Regions from separate parts of the Microbacterium sp. 10L49 genome, predicted to be linked through region 2. Evidence: predicted binding sites of a transcription regulator. Region 2 holds the regulator's gene; the other holds the start of a gene.
What was found. The regulator HspR, encoded in region 2, represses chaperone genes until heat shock. The targets are predictions, from matches to a motif close to AAGTTGAGTCNNNNNGACTCAACTT.
Positions count from the first base shown of each region.

Region 1: the regulator HspR is predicted to act here: its motif matches at 6,704-6,728, upstream of AC1DCT_RS14520 (ATP-dependent Clp protease ATP-binding subunit).

Region 1 is NZ_JBFTIW010000004.1:303,724-314,375, reverse strand. Features, by position in the region: gene AC1DCT_RS14545 (Lhr family ATP-dependent helicase) at 1-824, shown strand, start outside; gene AC1DCT_RS14540 (EI24 domain-containing protein) at 872-1,681, shown strand; gene AC1DCT_RS14535 (DNA-formamidopyrimidine glycosylase family protein) at 1,674-2,447, shown strand; gene AC1DCT_RS14530 (transferase) at 2,646-3,053, opposite strand; gene AC1DCT_RS14525 (LysR family substrate-binding domain-containing protein) at 3,206-3,985, shown strand; gene AC1DCT_RS14520 (ATP-dependent Clp protease ATP-binding subunit) at 4,137-6,689, opposite strand; gene AC1DCT_RS14515 (glutamine amidotransferase-related protein) at 6,808-7,536, shown strand; gene AC1DCT_RS14510 (glutaminase) at 7,636-8,121, opposite strand; gene AC1DCT_RS14505 (LacI family DNA-binding transcriptional regulator) at 8,241-9,269, shown strand; gene AC1DCT_RS14500 (discoidin domain-containing protein) at 9,452-10,652, shown strand, end outside.
Region 2 is NZ_JBFTIW010000003.1:424,635-435,286, forward strand. Features, by position in the region: gene AC1DCT_RS09825 (carbohydrate ABC transporter permease) at 1-317, opposite strand, end outside; gene AC1DCT_RS09830 (carbohydrate ABC transporter permease) at 317-1,243, opposite strand; gene AC1DCT_RS09835 (ABC transporter substrate-binding protein) at 1,327-2,697, opposite strand; gene AC1DCT_RS09840 (hypothetical protein) at 3,016-3,972, shown strand; gene AC1DCT_RS09845 (heat shock protein transcriptional repressor HspR) at 4,064-4,543, opposite strand; gene AC1DCT_RS09850 (DnaJ C-terminal domain-containing protein) at 4,760-5,746, opposite strand; gene AC1DCT_RS09855 (nucleotide exchange factor GrpE) at 5,757-6,398, opposite strand; gene dnaK (molecular chaperone DnaK) at 6,398-8,251, opposite strand; gene AC1DCT_RS09865 (hypothetical protein) at 8,471-9,148, shown strand; gene AC1DCT_RS09870 (DUF3817 domain-containing protein) at 9,231-9,695, opposite strand; gene AC1DCT_RS09875 (sirohydrochlorin chelatase) at 9,929-10,652, shown strand, end outside.

The DNA of each region.
Region 1 (10,652 bases), on a different contig from region 2:
GCCACGTCACGAACGACACCTTCGCTCCGATCCGGTCTCTGCTGAGCGGTGGCAACCAGGCGCACAAGGTGGCGCGCCGCGCCCCGCGCACGCGCACGTTCCGTGGCATGTCGCTCGCCCGCCCCGCCTCCACGCCGCGACCTCTGAACGTCGGAGGGCGCTGGTCGCTGCTTCCGGAGGCGGAGACGGATCCGGCCCGGCGCGCCACGGTCTCGGCGGGCCTGCTGCTGGACCGCTACGGCGTGGTCACACGTGGATCCGTGCAATCGGAGGGGCTGCCGGGCGGGTTCGCGCAGGCGTACCGCGTGCTGGCGGGGTTCGAGGAGGCAGGGCACTGCCGGCGCGGCTACGTGATCGAGAAGCTCGGCGCCGCCCAGTTCGCCGCCTCCGCCACGATCGACCGGCTCCGCACCTTCGCCGGGCTCGCCGATCCGCCGCCGCGCACGGCGCGTACCCTCGCCGCGACCGATCCGGCCAACCCCTACGGCGCCGCTCTCGGCTGGCCCCGCAGGGACGACGTCTCGCACCGGCCCGGCCGCAAGGCGGGCGCTCTCGTGGTCCTCGTCGACGGAGCACTCGCCCTCTATCTCGAACGCGGCGGAAAGACCGTGCTCGCCTTCACCGACGACGAGGACGAGCTGCGCGCCGCGGCGGCCGACCTCGCTGCGACCGCGAAGGCACGCCGGCTCGAGACGCTGACCATCGAGAAGGTGAACGGCGAGGGCATGTACGGCACCGCCGCGGGAACTCTGCTCGGACGGCTGCTGCAGGAGGCAGGATTCGTCGCGACTCCACGTGGCTACACCCTGCGGAAGACGTTGTGAGCCGACCCGGATCCGCTGCGGGTCGGCGGGACGCCTACTCTGGTGGCATGATCCGTGAGTTCGCCGCTGGATTCGGCACCCTGATACGGGGATTCGGTCTGTGGCGCACGCACCCGCGGCTGCTCGCGCTCGGGCTCGTCCCTGCCCTGATCAGCTTCGCGGTCCTGGTCGCCGTGCTCATCCCGTTCGGCTTCTCGCTGGGCTCCATCACCGCCTGGATGACGCCGTTCGCCGATGGATGGATCGCAGGATGGCGCGAGGCGCTGCGCATCGCGATCGGCATCGTGCTGTTCGTCGCCGCCGCGGTGCTGTCGGGCCTCGTCTTCACTGCTCTGACGCTGACGATCGGCGACCCGTTCTACCAGCGCATCTGGCGAGGGGTGGAACAGTCGCTGGGCGGCGCGGCGCCTGTGGGCGAAACCGGGTTCTGGACCACGGTCGGCGAAGGCCTGCGGCTGATCGTGCTGGGGATTCTCGTCGCCCTGCTCACCCTCGTCCTGGGCTTCATCCCGCTCGTGGGCGGAGCGATCGCAACCGTCGTCGGCGTTCTGCTGTCGGGGCGGCTGCTCGCACGGGAGCTGACCGGGCGCGCGTTCGACGCCCGTGGCCTCAGCCACGACGAACGGCAGCGGCTCCTCGCCTCCGGAAGGGGGCGCGTTCTCGGCTTCGGCGTCGCCACGCAGCTCTGCTACCGGGTGCCGCTCGGAGCGGTCATCACCATGCCGGCCGCTGTCGCGGGATCCACCATGCTCGCCAGGACCCTGACCGACCGCGCCGCGAGCGGTGCGGAGATCTCCGCGCCCGCCGACGAGGTCCGGCCCGCGGGTGCCAGCGGAGGGACATCCGCGCATGCCTGAGGGCGACACCGTCTACCGGGTGGCGCAGCGCCTCGACGCCGCGCTGCGGGGCGGCGTCGTCACCCGCTTCGACCTGCGCGTGCCCGAGCTGGCGACCGCCGACCTCACCGGATCCGTCGTGCACGCCGTGGTGCCGCGCGGCAAGCACATCCTCATGCGGATCGGCGACTCCACACTCCGTTCGCACCTGCGCATGGATGGCGCTTGGCATCTGTACCGCCCCGGCGAGCGCTGGCGAGCGCCCGGCTACACCGCCCGCGCGATCGTGAGCACGGCGGAGGCGGAGGCGGTCGGCTTCGACGTCTCGATGCTGGCGCTCGTCCCCACCGCGCAGGAGGACACGCTCGTGGCGCACCTCGGACCGGATCCGCTCTCTGCCGACTGGGACCTGGACGAGGCCGCACGACGCCTCGGCGCGGACCGGCGGCCGATCCACGTCGCCCTCCTCGACCAGCGCAACGTGGCCGGGTTCGGCAACGAGTACGCCGCCGAGCTGCTGTTCCTGCGCGGGGTGCGCCCCACGACGCCCGCGAACGAGGTCGACGTCACCCCGCTGCTGGAGCTGGGGGCGCGCACGATCCGCGCCAACAGGGACCGGCTCGACCGCACCTTCACCGGCGTCGCCCAGCGCGGGCGCACGACCTGGGTGTACGGGCGGGCGCACCGCACCTGCCGACGCTGCGGCGCGCTCATCGAGAGCGGCGAGCTCGGCGCGGATCCCACCGAGGAGCGCCGCACCTTCTGGTGCCCCCGCTGCCAGCGCTGAGCAGGACGCCGGCTGCGCCTGCCGGATCCCATCCGCTCACTTGTCGCAGGTTGCGGTCATCGCCACAGCAGAACCGCAATCTGCACCACTGAGCAGGCCGGCGGCGGCCGGAACGCGAAGACGCGCACCCCTCTGGGAGATGCGCGTCTTGTGCCTGCGACGGTGCCGTCGGTTCTCACCACGGCCAGGCCGCGGTGTTCAGGCCGCGAGCCACAGGCCCTTGCGGTCGGTGTCCAGCGTCATGCCGGCGGCGACCGTCTCGTCGTCGCCGATCTTCGCGCCGCGCGCGATGTGCGCGCCGGCCCCGACCTCGGTGCGCACCCCGATGGTGGCGCCGTCGCCGATCACCGACCCCTGCCCGATGTGGGCATGGGCCTCGATCCGGGCGTTCACGCCCACGATCGCCTCGGGCTCGATCCAGGCGCCGCGCGCGACATGCGCTCCGGCACCGACCTTCGCACCCGGTTCGACATAGGCGCCGGCCTCCACGACCGCCTGCGGGTGCACCTTGGCACCGTGCGCGATCAGACCACGGCCGTTGGCGTGCTTGCGATAGCGCAAGGTGCCGCCGCGGCCGTCCTCGATGTCGACGTAGTTCTTACCCACGAAAACCTCCCGTGCCCGGGACTTTCCCCGGATACATCTGCAACCGCGAACGAGGCGGATCTATTCCCGCGCACGCACTTCGCGCGTGTCGCTGCGGGGCTGTGGTCGCGATCCCGCCGAGATCGTCGCGCACCCGCCGGTACGCTGAACGCATGAGCAAGCGAGGCGCATCCGGCGGACGCAAGCCCGCGGTGCGCTCCGCCAAGGGCGGCGCCCGCAGTACGGCCGCAGGTCCGGCCGGTAAGGGCAAGAGCGCGGGCAAAGGATCCGGCAAGTCCGCGTCTCGCGGCAAGAAGGCGGAGAAGGTCGTCTTCGACGCTCCGGCCCCGATCGCGGAGGAGCCACGCACGCTGCGCCTCGGCGCCGTCCCCGGTGCCACCCCGGGACGCTGGATCGACACGTGGAACGAGCGGATGCCGCTCGTGACCCTCGAGCTCGTGCCGGTCGCGTTCGACGCGCAGCGCTCAGCGCTGACCGACGGCGTCGTCGACCTCGCGCTCGTGCGCGCCCCGTTCGACAAGGACGGCATGCACGCGATCCCCCTCTACGAGGAGCTCCCCGTGGTCATCGCCTCGGCCGAGTCGCATCTCCTCGCCGCCGAGGAGCTCTCCCCCGCAGACCTGGAGGGCGAGACGCTGCTCGCCACACGTGAAGACGTGCTGGGCGACCTCGACCTGCCGACCGTCCCGTCGCGGATCCCCCCGCTGGACACCGTGGCGGACGCCGTCGAGACCGTCGCCTCGGGCGCCGGGATCCTGGTCGCGCCGATGTCGCTCGCGCGCCTGCATCACCGCAAGGACGTCGAATACCGGATCCTGCGGGACGCTCCCGTCTCCCAGGTGCTGCTGGCCTGGCCGGCCGACGCCACCACGCCCGACATCGAGGCGTTCGTGGGGGTTGTGCGCGGCCGCCGCGCCAACTCGTCCCGCTGACTCGGCGGCCAGTCCTAGGGCCGTCGAGCGACACTTCGACTCGCTGCGCTCGCTCAGTGCGGGTCTCCGCGAAACGAAACGCGGCGCCCTCGAAAGAGCACCGCGTTTCGTCTCGGTCGGCTTCGCCGTCCTCGCTCAACGACCGTTGCGGTCAGGCCGCCTGCGCCAGCTCCGCGGTCGCGGTGACCTGCAGCACGTCGCCCGTCGCGTCCACGACCACACGGCCGCCGTCACCCAGCTCGCCCGAGACGAACAGGTCCGCGATGCGGTCGTCCACCTCGCGCTGGATCAGGCGGCGCAGCGGCCGCGCACCGTACTCGGGCTCGTAGCCGTGCTCGCCGAGCCAGGCCACGGCCGCGTCGGTGACGTCCAGCGTCACGTCGCGGCCGGCAAGGCGGCGAGACGTCGCCTGCAGCAGGAGCCGCACGATGCGACCCAGCTCCTCCCGGCTGAGCTTCTGGAACAGCACGATCTCGTCGATGCGGTTCAGGAACTCCGGCCGCATGGCCTCGCGGAGCTTGCCCATCACCCGGGCGCGCAGATCCTCCTGCGAGGCGAATCCGTTCGCGGATCCGTCCTGCGAGGCCACGAACCCGAGCGCACCGGAGCGCGACGCGAGGAACTCGGATCCGATGTTCGAGGTCATCACGATCACCGTGTTGCGGAAGTCGACCGTGCGCCCCTGACCGTCGGTCAGGCGACCGTCGTCGAGCACCTGCAGCAGCAGGTTGAACACGTCGGGGTGCGCCTTCTCGATCTCGTCGAACAGCACGATCGCGTAGGGGTTGCGCCGCACGCGCTCGGTGAGCTGCCCCGCCTCGTCGTAGCCGACGTATCCCGGAGGGGCGCCGACGAGCCGCGACACCGTGTGCCGCTCGCCGAACTCGCTCATATCGAAGCGGATCACGGCGGTCTCGTCGTCGAACAGACGGTCGGCGAGCGCCTTGGCCAACTCGGTCTTGCCGACACCGGTGGGGCCGAGGAACAGGAAGGATCCGACCGGCCGACGCGCGTCGCCCATGCCGGTACGGCTGCGGCGCACGGCCCGTGCCACGGCGGCGACCGCGTCGTCCTGCCCGATCACGCGAGCGTGCAGGTCGGCCTCGAGGCCCGCCAGACGCTCCCGCTCGCTCTCGGAGACCCGGCTGACCGGGATCCCTGTGGCGCGCGCGATCACCGCGGCGATCTCGGCCTCGCCGACGACAGCGGGCTCGGCGTCGACAAGGCGCGCGGTGCTGCCGGCGTCGTCGATCCGCGCCTGGACCGCGGCGATCTCGTCGCGGATCCGCGAGGCCTCCTCGTAGTGCTCGGCGCCGACCGCGGCGTTCTTGCGCGCTTCGAGGTCAGCCAGCTCGGCGAACAGCGCCGCCACATCGGTCACGACGCCCAGGCGGAGGCGCAAACGGGCGCCGGCCTGGTCGATGAGGTCGATCGCCTTGTCCGGCAGCACCCGGTCGGGCAGGTACCGCGCGCTCAGCTCGACGGCGGCGCGGATCGCGTCGTCCGTGTAGGCGACGGCGTGGTGCTGCTCGTACGCGGGCTTGAGCCCTTCGAGGATGCGCACGGCGTCCTCGATCGAGGGCTCGGCCACCTTGACCGGCTGGAACCGGCGTTCGAGGGCCGGATCCTTCTCGATCCGGCGGTACTCGGCGAGCGTGGTCGCGCCGACCAGGTGCAGGTCCCCCCGCGCGAGGCGCGGCTTCAGGATGTTGCCGGCGTCCATGCCGCCGCCTTCTCCGGATCCGCCCGCACCGACGACGGTGTGCACCTCGTCGATGAAGACGATGATCTCGCCCTTGTGCGCGGCGATCTCGTCCATGGTCTGGGTGAGACGCTCCTCGAAGTCGCCGCGGTAGCGGGTGCCGGCGAGCATCGCGGGCAGGTCGAGCGCCACGACGCGACGGTCCTTGAGCTGCGCGGGCACGGCGCCGTCGACGATCGCGCGCGCAAGGCCCTCGACGATCGCGGTCTTGCCGACGCCCGCCTCGCCGATCAGCACCGGGTTGTTCTTGGTGCGCCGGCTGAGGATCTCGATCGTCTGCTCGATCTCCGAGGCCCGGCCGATCACCGGATCGAGCTCGCCGGAGCGGGCACGGGCCGTGAGGTCGAGACCGAACCGGTCGAGCATCGGGGTCTCGGACGCCGACTGGGTGTTCTCTGCCTCTGGCGCGGCGCCCGCGGTCACGGGCTCGCGCAGGCTCTGGGTGAGCGCTTCGGCGGTGACGCCGGCACGCGCGAGGATCTGGCCCGCGGGGGCGTCCTGTCCGAGCACGAGCGCGAAGAAGACGTGCTCCGGCTCGATGTAGGTCGCACCCGATGAGCGCGCCACCTGGTAGGCGTGGAACAGCGCGCGGCTGGCGCTCGGGGTGATGGTCGCGGCGTCGATGTCAGAGGCGTCGCCAGGGGCGGGCAGGCGGGTGCCGACGGCGTCGACGATGGCCTGCGGGGTCACCCCGATGTTGCGGATCGCCTGGTCGACGGCGTCGTCCTCGACGATGGTGCGCAGGACGTGCAGGGCGTCGAGCTCGGTCTGGCCGCGCTCGAGCGCGAAGCGGCCGGCGCGCTGCAGGATGCGCTGGGTGCGCACGGTCAGGAACCGGCTGAGGTCGATGGACCGGGTCTGCCGGGCCTGCTCACCGGCCAGGTAGCGGGCGAGGAACTCGTCGAACGAGCCCGAACCCGCGTCGGTGAAATCGTTGGGCATTTCGCTTCCTCTCAAACTTGAGCGTTGTGCTGTCAAGTTCAACGCGACTCCTTCCTTCATATTCCCGTCCGTTGCATCCGGACCTCGACGGCCTCCGCCGCTCGCCTAGAATCCAGGGATGGCCTCGCTCCTGTATGTCGGCGTGCGCCCTGAGCTGGATGCGGCGACGGCGGAGCGCGCGTCGTTCCGTGTCGCCCTCGGCGTCGATGCTGACGCACTGGACCGCATCGACCTCACCACCACCGCCCTGCCCGAGGACGTCTTCGACCGCTACGCCGGCTTCGTGATCGGCGGCTCTCCGTTCAACGTCACCGACGTTCGCAAGTCCGAGACCCAGCGGCGGGTCGAATCGGACCTGGAGCGCATCGCGGAGCGCGCGATCGACGGCGCCACCACCGCGTTCTTCACCTGCTTCGGAATCGGCGTGATCACGCGCCTCCTCGGCGGAGAAGTCGGCATGGACAACCCCGAGGAGGCGACCGCGGCCGAGATCCGCACCACGGCCGACGCCGTCGCGGATCCGCTGTTCGGTCCTGCCGGGCCTGTGTTCCACGCCTTCACCGCGCACAAGGAGAGCGCTGTCGCCGTGCCATCGGGCGCGGTGCTGCTCGCCGGCAACGACACCTGCCCCGTGCAGGCGTACCGCGTGGGTGCGGACCTGTACGCCACGCAGTTCCATCCCGAGCCGTCGCCGCGCGACTTCGCCGATCGGATGGTCTTCTACCGCACCACCGGCTACTTCGATCCGGACGCCTTCCACACCGTGCAGGAGGCCGTGCTCGAATCCGTCGTCACCGAGCCGGCGCGCATCCTGCACCGCTTCGGCGAGCGCGCACTGGCCCGCTGACCCGCCGCCGCTTTCTGACCTCTGACCGCGAGACTGCAACTGGGCGACGAGACTGCACCAAATCAGCGCAGTCTCGTCGCGGAGATGGAGTCTCGCGGTCTAAAGGGAGGCGGAACGGAGGAGGGCGATGCGGTCGTCGAGGTAGGCGGAGAGCGGCATGAGGGAACCGGCCGCGGACCACCGCACCGACGGCACGCCGTCCACCAGCGCGAGCGGGCCGGAGGATCCCCCGGCCGCCACGGCGTCCAGGTCGATCGGCGTCCAGCCCACGTGCACGGTCTCGCCGTCGTCGAAGCCACCGCGGGAGGCCTCCGCCCGGCGCTCCGCCCTGGCTCGTGCCGACTCGGCCGCATAGCCCCGACGCACCGGGGCTGCGGCGCGCAGCACCTCGGCCGTGGCGTACAAGGCATCACCGGCGATGAGCAGCACGCCGACGTGCCAGGCGGATCCGACCCGCACGATGCGCGGTGCCCGCCACCGCCCGGTCTTCTCGCGCCCGAGCGCCTCCTGCGGCACGCCGGAGAGAGCGGTGCGCGCGTCATCCAGGAGCGCGCCGAGCGGGGCGTCCGGTTCGGAGGAGATCACGCGCTCAAGGCTATGCCCGCGCGGCGACCACCGTCCGGCGTCGCACACCTCCGCGCATGTGATCGATATCATGCACGTGTGCCGGGACGACCGCCCGCGCCCACCCACGATCGGACCCCATGACGACCGCAGCGACGCCGGATCCCCGCCGCATCCCGGGAATGGCCGACGTCGCGCGCCTGGCCGGGGTCTCGGCGCAGACCGTGTCCCGCACGCTGAGCGGCAACCCGAGCGTGCAGCCCGAGACCAGAGCGAAGGTGCTCGCGGCGGTCGAGCAGCTCGGCTACCGCCGCAACAACGCCGCCCGCGCACTGTCGTCCGGGCGGAGCAGGGCGATCGGCGTCGTATCGCTGCGCACGGGCTTCTACTCGCGCACAGCGGTGGCGGTCGGCATCGAGACCACCGCGTCCGAGGCCGGCTATATCGTGAACTCCGTCACGACGCCCTCCCTCGATGCGGGCGAGATCGAGCGCGCCATGTCGCGTCTCGCCGACCAGGGCGTCGAGGGCATCGTGCTCGCGGTGCCGCTGATCTCGACCACGCGCGCGATCGACGAGCTGACGCGCACGCTGCCGACGATCACGATCGACGGTTCGCGCACGGCGTCGACCCAGGTGGTGGCCGTCGACCAGCGCGAGGTGGGACGGATCGCGACCCGCCACCTGCTGGATCTCGGCCACGAGACTGTCTGGCACGTCGCGGGTCCGCAGCAGTGGCTGGATGCCTCGAGCCGCACCCAGGGCTGGCGTGAGGCGCTCGCCGATGCCGGCCGGGAGGCACCGCCCGAGATCGACGGGGACTGGTCCCCGGAGTCGGGCCATCGCGCGGGCCGGATCCTCGCACGCATCCCCGAGGCCACCGCGGTGTTCGTGTCGAGCGACGAAATGGCGTTCGGCCTCGCCCGCGCCTTCGCCGAGCTGGGCCGGTCGATCCCTGACGACGTGTCGATCGTGGGTGTCGACGACATCCCGCTCGCCGAGTTCTGCTCCCCCGCGCTCACCACGGTCGCGCAGCCGTTCGGCGAGGTCGGCCGCATCGCCGTGGAGCACCTGCTGCACGCGATCTCACACCCGGGCGCGGTACCGCCGGTGGAGTCGATCACGCCTCGCCTCGTCGTGCGCAGCTCGACCCAGGCTCCTCGTCACTGACCGCGCACCGCGGCCGCGTCCGCACCCTGCGCGCAGCCGACACGGCGCACGCGGTGATGTTTGCGCTATCTCGTTACGACCAAGCTGCGGCGCAATTCTCAGAATATCCTTGATGTTAGCGATAACTTGCAGGTACCGTGGCCGATGTTCTCCCCGCCTCGACGACGCAGCAAGGAAGACCGATGCCCCCACAGATCCTGTCCCTCCCCCGAACCTCGCGAGGCCTCCTCGCCGGTGCGGCCGCGCTCGCGATCGCCGCGACGACGCTGAGCCTCGGCGCCGTCTCCTCGGCGCACGCCGACACCTCCCCGCCCGCCGGCGCCGCGATCCCCGACGCGGGCTACACCCTGCTCGACGTCGATTCCGAGTCCGCGCCGTACCCCGCGCCGCCCTCTCTGGACGGCACCGCGAAGGGCGCATTCGACGGCGACTACTCGACCCAGTGGGCGTCGAACTACAACGGCGGCACACCCGATCCGATGCCGCACTACCTCACGTTCGACATCGGCGCGGAGCACCCCCTCACCGGCCTCGGGTACTCGGTGAAGGTGCAGGGCAACGGTCCCGCGAAGGACGTCCAGGTGCTCACCACGAACGACCCGGCGGTCGCGAAGGACGGCAGGAACAGCGGCTGGACACCCGCCGGAACGGCAACGTTCTCGCAGCCGACCAGCAACACGCAGATCCAGTACGTCGCCTTCGCCCACCCGGTGTCGGCGCGCTACGTCGAGTTCAAGGTCCTCGACGCCGTGAACGGGTCGAACAACGCCTCGGCCTCCGAGATCGTCGTCTACACGACCGACCCGATCGTCACGCCGACCCCGACGCCGACTCCCACCCCCACGCCCAAGCCCACCGCCGCGACGGTCACCACCGACTCGGTCGACGACAGCACGTGGCAGTACCCCGACGACACGCCGGCCAGCCCGTTCATCGATGCCGACGGCACGTTCCATTTCGGTGAGTCTCACGCGAACTACTACAACGAGCCCGACGGCAGCAACGGCGACATCCGCCAGTGGAACTGGTACACGGGCACGAACTTCGACACAGCGAAGCCGAACGGCGCGCTCAACGCCGCGGGCACCAACCCGGACACCACGGACTTCTGCAACGCCAGCCCGACCGGGGTGGAGTCGACCAAGGCGCCGGCCGGATCCAGTTACACGCAGCCGAACTACTGCGACATCACCCAGATGTGGGTCGACCCCGACTCGGGCGACTGGTACGGCCTCGTGCACAACGAGTTCACCCCCAAGCCCTTCGGCGACGGACTGCACTACGACGCGATCGACTACGCCGTCTCGACCGACCAGGGCAAGACCTGGACCATCCCCGGTCACGCGATCACCTCGCCGTACAGCACGACCCGCGGCGACACCG
Region 2 (10,652 bases):
GCGCCGAGGAACGTCCAGCCGAGCGTGCGCAGGAATGTCTCGTCGCCGAGGATCTTGCCGTAGTTCTCCCAGTGCCACACTTCGGGGAAGAACTGGAACGGAGTGCTCAGCACTTCGGTCTTCGCCTTGAAGCCGGCGATCACCATCCAGGCGAGCGGGAACAGCGCGGCGAGCAGGAAGATCAGGCCGACCACGCCCTTGCCGACGAAGGCCGCCCAGCCACCGATGCCGTGCGGCACCTTGAGCCGGCGGTGATCCTTGCCGTCCAGGACGATGCGGGTGGTCTCGGGCACGGTCGCGGGGTACGTCGCGCTCATCAGTCGACCAGCCTTTCGGAGTTGATGAACTTGAACACGAGGGCCGACACGGATCCCAGCACCACGAACAGCAGCAGCGCCGCAGCGATCGAGTAGCCCACGTTCACGTCGTTGCGGAAGTGGTTGAAGATGAACAGGTTGGGCAGGGTGGTCGAGTCCAGCGGACCGCCCTGCGTCATCACGAGGGGCAGCTCGAACTGCTGGATCGCGGCGACGAAACCCGTGATCAGCAGGTACAGGAACACGTTCTTCATCTGCGGCATCGTGATGTAGAAGGTCTTCTGCCACCAGCCGGCGCCCTCCATCGCCGCTGCCTCGTAGTACTCCGTCGGGATGTCGACCATCGCGGCGACCATGATGAGCGAGGTCAGCCCCATGCCGAGCCACACAGCCGGCACGGCCACGGCGAGCAGCGCCCAGGCCGGATCCCCGATCCAGGAGACCGCGTCGATGTGGAACGCGGCCAGAACGGCGTTCAGGATTCCGCCGTCATAGGCGTAGATCACCACGAAGATGATGGACGCGATGACTCCGGAGATGATCGTCGGGATGTAGATGCTGACCTTGAGGATGGTCGCGAGCCGACGCGACAGGCTCACCACGAGACTCGCGAACAGGAAGGCCAGCACGAGCATCGCAGGCACCGTCATCAGCACGAACAGGAAGCCTCGGCCGATCGTGGCGACGAACAGCGGGTCCGTCAGCACGTCGGCGTAGTTCTTCCACCCGACGAACTGCGGATCCTTGTAGAAGCTCCAGTCCTGGAAGGAAAGGAAGCCGGCGTACACCGCCGGCCAGGCTACGAAGATGCCGAGCAGGATCACCACGGGGGCGAGCATCAGGTACGCGAGCTTGGTGTCTCGGTTCCGGTACCGCGCGTGCCGGCGCCTGACGGTGTGCCGGTCGTCGGTGACTTCGGCGGGCATCGTGCCTCCTCGTCGTTCTGAGGTGCGGGGCGTCGGCTGCGCGGTCGGGGACGGCCTCGCAGCGGTCCCCGACCGCGCCGCGCTCACTTCTTGGGAGCCTTGCTGGGCAGATCCTGCGACTGGATGACCTTCTGGATCGCGGCATCGGCCGTGTTGATCGCGTCATCCGGCGAGGCCGCGCCCTTCATCACCGACTCCATGGCAGTTCCGACGGCGAGCGAGACGTCCCAGGGGTAGGTCGGCTCGGGGATCGCGTCCGGCGCGATGTCCTTCGTGATCACCTTCGACCACGGGGCCTTGGCTGCGGCCTCATCCTTCGCGACGGCATCCTGCACGGAGGTGCGCACAGGGACCTTGGTGAACTGCGTGTTCACGAAGAACGGCACGAGGTTCTTCGGGTCGCCGGCGAGAGACCACTCGAGGAACTTCCCGGCGGCGTCGGCGTGCTTGCTCTTCGCGTCGATGACCCACTTGAAGTTGCCGAGGGTGGTCGCGGTGCGGCCGTCGGCGCCCGAGGCGTTCGGGAAGGCGCCGATGCCGGTCTTGGTCAGCAGGTCGGGATAGTCGGATCCGATCTCGGACATCATCCACGAGCCGGAAACCTTGAAGGCGACCTTCTTCTGGCCGAAATCCTTGCCCTCGACATAGGCGGCGAGCGCCTGCTTGGGCATGTATCCCTTGTCCCAGAGCTCCTTGTACTTGGACATCAGGTCACGGTACGCCGCGTTGTCGATGTCCGGCTTGGCCCAGTCGTCCGTGAGCGCCGTGTGCCCGGCGAAGTTGTACTGCTGACCGACCGTCGACCAGGCGAAGGTGATCGCGTCGGACGCCGGCGAGATGCAGTACTGACCCTGCGCGAGCGTCGGCTGGATCTTGGCGCAGTCGGCGAGCAGGTCGTCCCAGGTCGCCGGGGCCTTGTCGGTGTCGACGCCGGCCTTGTCGAGCATGTCCTTGTTCCAGAACAGCACCGTCTGCGCTTCCTGCAGCAGCGGGTAGGCGTAATAGGTGCCGCCGATCTCGGACACGGACTTGGCGGAGTCGATGATCTCGTCGAGCTTCGACTTGTCCACGACCTTTCCGAGGTCGTAGAGCTGCCCGGCGTTGACCGCGTCCTGGATGCTGCCGGAGTGCGTGTAGATGTCAGGGGCCTTGCCCGCCGCCTGGGCAGCCTTCATCTTCTGATCCCAGGCATCCGCCGGGATCTCCGTGTCCTTGACGACGATCTTGTCCTGGGAGGCGTTGAACTTCTTGACGATGTCCTTGTACCAGGCGTTCTCGGGCGGAGTGAACGTGCGGTGCCAGAACTCGATCGTGGTCTTGCCGGAGGAGTCGCCTCCGTCGCCCGCGGCCTGCCCCGGCGTGCTCGAGCCGCAGCCCGCGAGCAGTCCTACCGCCGTGATGCCGCCGAGAGCGGCCATCACCACCCGGCGCGTGCGCTGTGTGTCCGTCTTCATGGGTTCCTCCTCGGGAACACGACTTCCTCGTCGAATCGGTGCTGGGTCCGGCACAGAGGGCCGGGTCCGCGGTCGCGCTGAGTCGGCATCGACCGGGCTGCATTCAGAGTAGGCGAAATCGATTTCAGGCACAAGACGCTCTTGAGCGATCTGCGCAACCCCCTGCGAGTGAAAGCCGATTCCTCTTCTCTCCGCACCGCGCCCACCCTTTCGGCCGCGACCAGAACGCCCCTAGAGTCGTTCGACAGGAAATCGATTTCAGATGAGGTTTGCTCGTCCAGTCGTGAGGACACTCGCGAAAACCACGAAGGAGCTCCCATGATGACGTCCGCCGTCGGATCCCCCTCACCGGCCGATCTCTCCGGGCGATGGATCCGTCCTGCCGGTCCTGTCCCGCGCGAACCCCGCTGGGGCCATCCCGCGGGGATGCAGCTGGGCATCAGTTCCGCACCGCGCGGGCTGCTGCAGATCTTCACCCCCTATCTGGAGCATCCGCCGGAGCGACTGGTGAACTACATCGCCGTGGAGCCGGTGCCTGCGGGCAGCGCCGAGCGCGGCTATTCAGAGCTGGAGCCGAGCACGCTCGACCCCGGCGAGCGCGGGAAGCGGATGTGGGCCGTCGACCATCCGTCCGATGCCGCGGTGCGGGCACGGCTGGATCCCGATCCCGGAATCGTCGACACCGCGGACGGCGTGGAGCGGCTCACGATCTGGATCCGGGTCGAGCCGTTCGATAACGGGGCGCAGGTGCAGGTGCGGGCGCGGTTCAGGGCCGATCGTCCGCACGAGGTGGAACTGGCGGGGTACAGCGACTCCGGCTCCGTGCCTCTGGACCGGCTCGTACTCAGCGCGACCATGGGCAACTGGGCGCGGCTGCGCCGGCTCGAGCTCGCGGACCGCGTGGTCACGCCTGCAGAGCTCTGGCCCGGGTTCACCGGCACCGGGTTCGCCGCGCACGCCTCCTTCGGACTCGACGAGCTCGTCCGCGAGGGCGGGGCTGCGCTCGTCTCCGCGACGGGCGACGAGGACGACCCGTGGTCCGTCGGCTACAGCGCGGACACCGCGGAGCACTGGCGGTTCCTCGGTCGGAGGATGCGGCAGACATGGCGGGTGGACCACCCGCATCCCGCCCTCCGTGCACAGGTCAATGCGCGGTGGTCGTACTGGGCGAGCGCCTCGGAGATCCCCGGCGGTCCCGCCTACGAGAACCTCGAGGTCGTGCAGCCTTTCCGACAGGGCGCCGCACTGCGCTTCATCGTCGAGCCGCTGGACTGATCGCCAGCGTGCACGGCGGAGGCCTGCACCGCCGTCTCGGCTCTGCCTGCGCGTGTCAGCGCCGGCGCGGTCTCTGCGCCGCTGTGCTGCCTCAGCGCTGGCTGTCGTCCGGATCGTCCGCGGTGTCGTCGGCACGCTCCGGGCCGCTCAGCCACGGACGCCACAACACCACCTCGGTGGAGCGGCGGATCCGGCGCCCGGACGGGACGGCCATGACGGATCCGGTCGTTCCGGCGGCGAACACACGCACGCCGGGGCGGTTCGCGCGCTCCTCGCGCAGGTCGTGCTCGAGCTCGCCCACACGGCGGCGCAGCGTGCGCACCTCGTCCTCGAGGTCGAGCAGGCGCGCGATCGCGGGCAGGCTCATCCCCTCACCGGACAGCTGGGCGACCTCGCGCAGCTGCTCGATGTTGCGCATCGAGTAGCGGCGGGATCCGCCCCTGGTGCGGCCGGGAACGACCAGGCCGATCCGGTCGTACTGCCGCAGGGTCTGCGGGTGCATCCCGGCGAGCTCGGCGGCGACCGCGATCGCGAAGATCGGGGTCTCGGCGTTCATGCGCTCATCGGCCATGACGCACCCTCGTCCTTCGCGCACGGCGCATCCCGAGAACACCGGTCGCGCCCCGCAAGCGGGCGCGCGTACCGGAAACAGGAGAATGCACCGAGATCAGGAGGATCCGCGAGGAATCGTCCTGATCTCGGTCACTGTTCCTGATTCCGGGACGACGCGGCGAGCGGCGCCCGGTGTCCGCGTCGCGCGCGGACCCGATCGACGGCGCAGGTGAACTCATCCCCGGGCCTTCGCCAGCAGCTCGGTGCGCGGGTTCTCGGCGGGCTCCGCCTCACGGAAGCGCTCCAGCGCCTCGCGCGCGGCGTCGTCGAGGTGCGACGGCACGGCCACCTGGACCTCGGCGAGCAGGTCGCCGACGCCCTTCGACGTCGTGACGCCGCGGCCCTTGACCCGCAGCACCCGGCCCGACGGAGTGCCCGGCGCGACCTTGAGCTTGACCGGATCTCCACCGAGGGTCGGCACCTCGATGGTGGCGCCGAGCGCGGCCTCGGTGAACGTGACAGGAACCGTCACCCGCAGGTTCAGCCCATCGCGGGTGAACACGGGGTGCGGCTTCACGGCCACCTGGACCACGATGTCGCCGTTCTCGCCGCCGTCGGGCGAAGGCCGCCCACGGCCGCGCAGACGGATCTTCTGCCCGTCCTTCACGCCCGCGGGGATCTTCACCTTGAGCGGGCGGCCGTCCTCACCCTGCAGCGTGACGGTCTCGCCCTGCACAGCGGTCGCGAACGACAGCGTCGTGCGGGCCGTGACGTCGGCGCCCTTCTGCGGGCCGCCGTAGCCGCGGAACCCGCCGGAGGGCTGGCCGAACCGACCGGATCCGAACCCGCCGCCGCCCTGGTTGAACATCGCGAAGATGTCGTCGAAGTCGGCGGACTGCCCGCCACGGCCCCGGTTGAACGCGCTGAACACGTCATCGAAGCCGCCGTTGCCGGCACTGCCGGGCGCAGTGAACCGCGCCCCACCGGCGCCCATCGCGCGGATCTGGTCGTACTCGGCGCGCTGCTCGGTGTCGGAGAGCACCGAGTACGCCTCGCTGATCTCCTTGAACTTCGCCTCCGCCGCGGCATCGCCGGGGTTGGAGTCGGGGTGGTACTTGCGCGCGAGCTTGCGGTAGGTCTTCTTCAGATCCGCCTCGGACACGTCCTTCGAGACGCCGAGGGTCTTGTAGAAGTCCTTGTCGAACCAGTCCTGGCTAGCCATCGATCACCCCCTACTCAGCAGGAACGGCGACGACGACCTTGGCAGGACGCAGCTCCACATCGCCCAGGCGGTAGCCCACCTCGACGACCTCGAGCACGACGGCCTTCTGCACACCCGGGGTGGGCTGCTGGAAGATCGCCTCGTGCTGCTGCGGGTCGAACTCGTCGCCCTTCTCGCCATACGAGACCACGCCGAGGCGCTCCACAACCGAGCGCACCTTGTCGGCGATCGCGGCGAAGGGAGTCCCCTCCTGCAGATCGCCGTGCTGGGCGGCGCGGTCGAGATCGTCGAGCACGGGGATCAGGCCCTTGGCGGCCTCGCCCTTCGCGCGCTGGATCTCGACGCCGCGCTGCTCCTCGGTGCGGCGGCGGTAGTTCGCGTACTCGGCCTGAAGACGCTTGAGGTCGACGAGCAGCGTGTGCTCGGCGTCGGCGAGGGCCGCGTCCTCGGCGGCGTCCTCGGCGAGCGCGTCGTCGCTCTGCGCGATGTTCAGGATGTCGTCGACCGTGAGCTCGTCATCGGCGCCGGCGTTCGCTCCGGAGTCCTGCCCTTCCGGCTGGGGGCCGGACGCGTTCGCGTCCGACCCCTCGCTCGGTCCTTCGACAGGCTCAGGAACCGCGGCGTTCTCGTCGAAGTCCTTGGGATCCGTCATTACTTCTTCTCGTCCTCGTCGTCCACGACCTCGGCGTCCACGACGTCCTCATCCGACGCCGCGCCCTCGGCCGCCGGCTCGCCCTGCGGGGCGGCCGCGTCAGCCTGGGACTGCGCGTAGATGGCTTCGCCGAGCTTGCCCTGCGACTGGTTCAGCTTGTCGAACGCGGTCTTCACGGCCTCGTCGTCATCACCGGCCAGCGCGGTCTTCAGCGCGTCGACGTCGGCCTTGACCTCGGTCTTCACGTCCTCGGGGAGCTTGTCCTCGTTCTCCGAGATGAGCTTCTCGATCGAGTAGGAGAGAGTCTCGGCCTGGTTGCGGACCTCGGCCGACTCGCGGCGCTTCTTGTCCTCAGCGGCGTGCTCCTCGGCCTCGCGCACCATGCGGTCGATGTCGTCCTTGGACAGCGAGGAGCCGCCCGTGATCGTCATCGACTGCTCCTTGCCGGTGCCCTTGTCCTTGGCGGACACGTGCACGATGCCGTTCGCGTCGATGTCGAAGGTGACCTCGACCTGCGGGATGCCGCGCGGAGCCGGCGCGATGCCGGTCAGCTCGAAGGTGCCCAGCGGCTTGTTGTCGCGGGTGAACTCGCGCTCGCCCTGGAAGACCTGGATCGCGACCGACGGCTGGTTGTCGTCGGCGGTGGTGAAGGTCTCGCTGCGCTTGGTCGGGATGGCCGTGTTGCGCTCGATGAGCTTGGTCATCATGCCGCCCTTGGTCTCGATACCGAGGCTCAGCGGGGTGACGTCGATCAGCAGGACGTCCTTGCGCTCACCCTTCAGCACACCGGCCTGCAGGGCGGCGCCGACGGCGACGACCTCGTCCGGGTTGACACCCTTGTTGGCCTCCTTGCCGGTCTCGCGCTTGACGAGCTCGGCCACAGCGGGCATGCGGGTGGATCCGCCGACGAGCACGACGTGAGCGATGTCGCCGACCTTGATGCCGGCCTCGCGGATCACGTCCTCGAAGGGCTTCTTGGTGCGGTCCAGGAGGTCCTTGGTGAGGTCCTCGAACTTCGCGCGGGTGATCGTCTCGGAAAGCGACACGGGGCCGTTCTCGGTGAGCGACAGGTACGGCAGGTTGACGCTGGTCGACGTCGAGGAGCTGAGCTCCTTCTTCGCCTGCTCCGCGGCCTCCTTGAGGCGCTGCAGCGCGATCTTGTCGCCCGAGACGTCGACGCCGGTCGAGTCCTTGAACTGCTTGATCAGGTAGTCGACGAGACGCTGGTCCCAGTCGTCGCCGCCGAGGCGGTTGTCACCGGCGGTGGCGCGCACCTGGATCGTGGAGAAGTCGTCGTCCTTGCCCACCTCGAGCAGCGAGACGTCGAAGGTTCCGCCACCGAGGTCGAAGACGAGGATGAGCTCGTCCTCCTTGCCCTTGTCGAGGCCGTAGGCCAGGGCCGCCGCGGTGGGCTCGTTGATGATGCGCAGGACGTTCAGGCCCGAGATCTCGCCGGCCTCCTTGGTGGCCTGGCGCTCGGCGTCGTTGAAGTACGCGGGGACGGTGATGACCGCGTCGGTCACGGTGTCGCCCAGGTAGGCCTCGGCGTCGCGCTTCAGCTTCATCAGGATGCGCGCGGAGATCTCCTGCGGCGTCCACTTCTTGCCGTCCACGTCGAACGACCAGTCGGTGCCCATGTGGCGCTTGACCGAGGCGATCGTGCGGTCGACGTTGGTGACGGCCTGGCGCTTCGCGGTCTCGCCGACGAGCACCTCCCCGTCCTTGGTGAAGGCGACCACCGAGGGGGTGGTGCGGAATCCTTCTGCGTTGGCGATGACCTTGGGCTCGCCGCCCTCGAGGACGCTGACGACGGAGTTCGTCGTACCGAGGTCGATACCGACAGCACGTGCCATTTGTTTTCTCCTTCAGTCGGAAGTTTCGTGGAAGTCTGCGCGAGCTCCGGATCCTTGGGGATGACCCTGCGAAACCTGAGTCGCGATGACTCAACGATACGCCCACTGTCAAGAGATGTCAAACAAACTTGATACGAGTGCGCTCAACTTTCACGAGTGGCGTCGCATGGATAGTTCACCCCATCGTGCGGACGCACAGCAGATCCCTAGGATCGGGGCATGACCTCACGCACCCGCACCGCATCTGCCGCGATCCGCCTCGGCGCCGCCGCGCTCCTCCTGGCCACCGCGCTGCCGCTGAGCGCCTGCCTGAACCCGTTCGACCTCATCCCCAAGGGGCCGGCCAAGACGCCCACGTCCGAGCCGACCGCCGATGCCGGCACCGTGACGGACGCACCGGCCGACTCGTCCTCCTCCGGATCGCTGTACTTCGAGGACCCGTCTCTGCCGGCGGGTACGGCCGCGGAGTGGTCGGACGGCCTGATCAGCGACAGCGAGTGGGACTACACCACTCCCGACGACGGCAAGGGCAACTGGGGCTTCACCCGCAAGGACGGCGTCTGTCAGGCGAAGTTCTGGCAGGGCACCATGACGTGGAACGGTCAGACCGACGACCGATCCGCGTCGGACGCGGTGCTCGCGGCCGTCCTCGGCACGACGCCCGACAAGGCCACCGAGCGCGCGACGGATGACACGCTGATGAACGCGACCAGCCAGACGAAGGACATCGCGAGCCGCACGCTGACCTACCCCGCGGACAAGGGCAGCGGATATGCAGCGGCGCGTGGATTCCTGAACGCCGGCCTGGGATTCTACGTCGCGGTGACGTGCACCGATGGCTCAGCATCCTCGGTCGTGAGGGACGTGCTCGACAAGGACGCAATCCTCATCCACTGATCTCGCACGGCGCGAGGACGGCCGTCTTCTTCGAGCCTGTTGTCGTCCAGTCCCGCCTGAGGTGGCCGCGGTCACACCCCGGTCAGTGGCTCCCGCCGGGCGGGCCGATCAGCAGCAGCACCGCGAACAGTGCGGCGACGGCGGCGACGATGAGCAGCCCGAGCACCCACGGCCGGTGCAGGAACCAGCGCATCGTGCGGTCGTACCAGGCGGCGTCACGCGGGTCGTCGGTCTGCGCGAGACGCCAGTCGCCGGCGAGGCGGCCGGTGCGGTGCAGCCAGATCTCGGCGGGGATCGTGGCATAGGGCACGATCGCGCTGGCGATCGCGAGGATCGCGACACCGACGCCCCAGCGCTGGTGGAACGCGAGCAGCACCGCGGTGGCGCCGTAGGAGAGGAACACGAAGCCGTGGATGGAGCCGGCGATGGTGACGAGCACCGGCGGCAGGCCCGTGGCGCGAGCGATCAGGGCGCCGATCAGCAGAGTCCAGGTGATGGCCTCCGCGATCGCGAGCACGCGGAACAGGCGGGCGGGGGTGGTGAACACGTCTCTCCTCGGGTCGAGTATCTTTCCAGCGTAGGGAGCCGGATCCCCCCGCCGCCTCCCGCCGGCCTCCACCTTTCGGACGGTTTCTGAGGCACCCTCCCGCGAGGCACCACATGCTGCCCGACGCACCCCGCGCGCCGTGATGCCTCAGGCAGGATCTGGCTTCCCACGGTCGTGTCACCGTATGACGCGCGATCCGGCGGGGCGGCACCGAGGCGGCCTACACTCCCCCCATGCCCCGCCCCGCGCTGCTCGCCGTCTCGCACGGCACCTCCGACGCCGCCGGCGCCGCCGCGATCGCGCTGCTGGTGCGCCGGGTCGCCGACCGGCTCCCGGACGTCGCCGTGCACTCCGGCTTCGTCGACGTGCAGCAGCCCGACGCGCCCACGGCCCTCGCCGCGGTCGACGGACCCGTGGTCGTGGTGCCACTGCTGCTTTCGCAGGGCTTCCACGTACGGGTGGACCTGGGGCGGGCCGTGTCGGAGCGCTCCGACGCGGTCGTGACGGATCCGCTCGGGCCCGATCCGCGCCTCGCGACGGTGCTCGCGCTCCGGCTCGCGGACGCCGCTGCTGCGGCGCACCCGGCACCCCGGCTCGCTGGTCGCGAATTGCGCCTTCACACGCCCCAGGAGCGCAATATCCGACCAGTGAGCGGCCCCATTCGCACGGACCCCGCTGCGCCGGTGATCCTCGCCGTCGCCGGCTCTCGGGATCCGCGTTCGCTGCCCGACGCCGAGTCGATGGCCGCGCAGCTGGGCGAGGAGCTCGGGCGCGCGGTCGTGCCCGCCTACCTCGCCGCGCGCGAGCCGGCCCTCGCCGACGCCCTCGCCGCGCATCCGGGCGCAGCTGTCGCGACCTATCTGCTCGCGCACGGCTACTTCTTCGACGTGGCGGAGCGCGTGACCGGATCCGCCGTGCTCACCGAGCCGCTGCTCGACGATGGCGAACCGCCCGCGC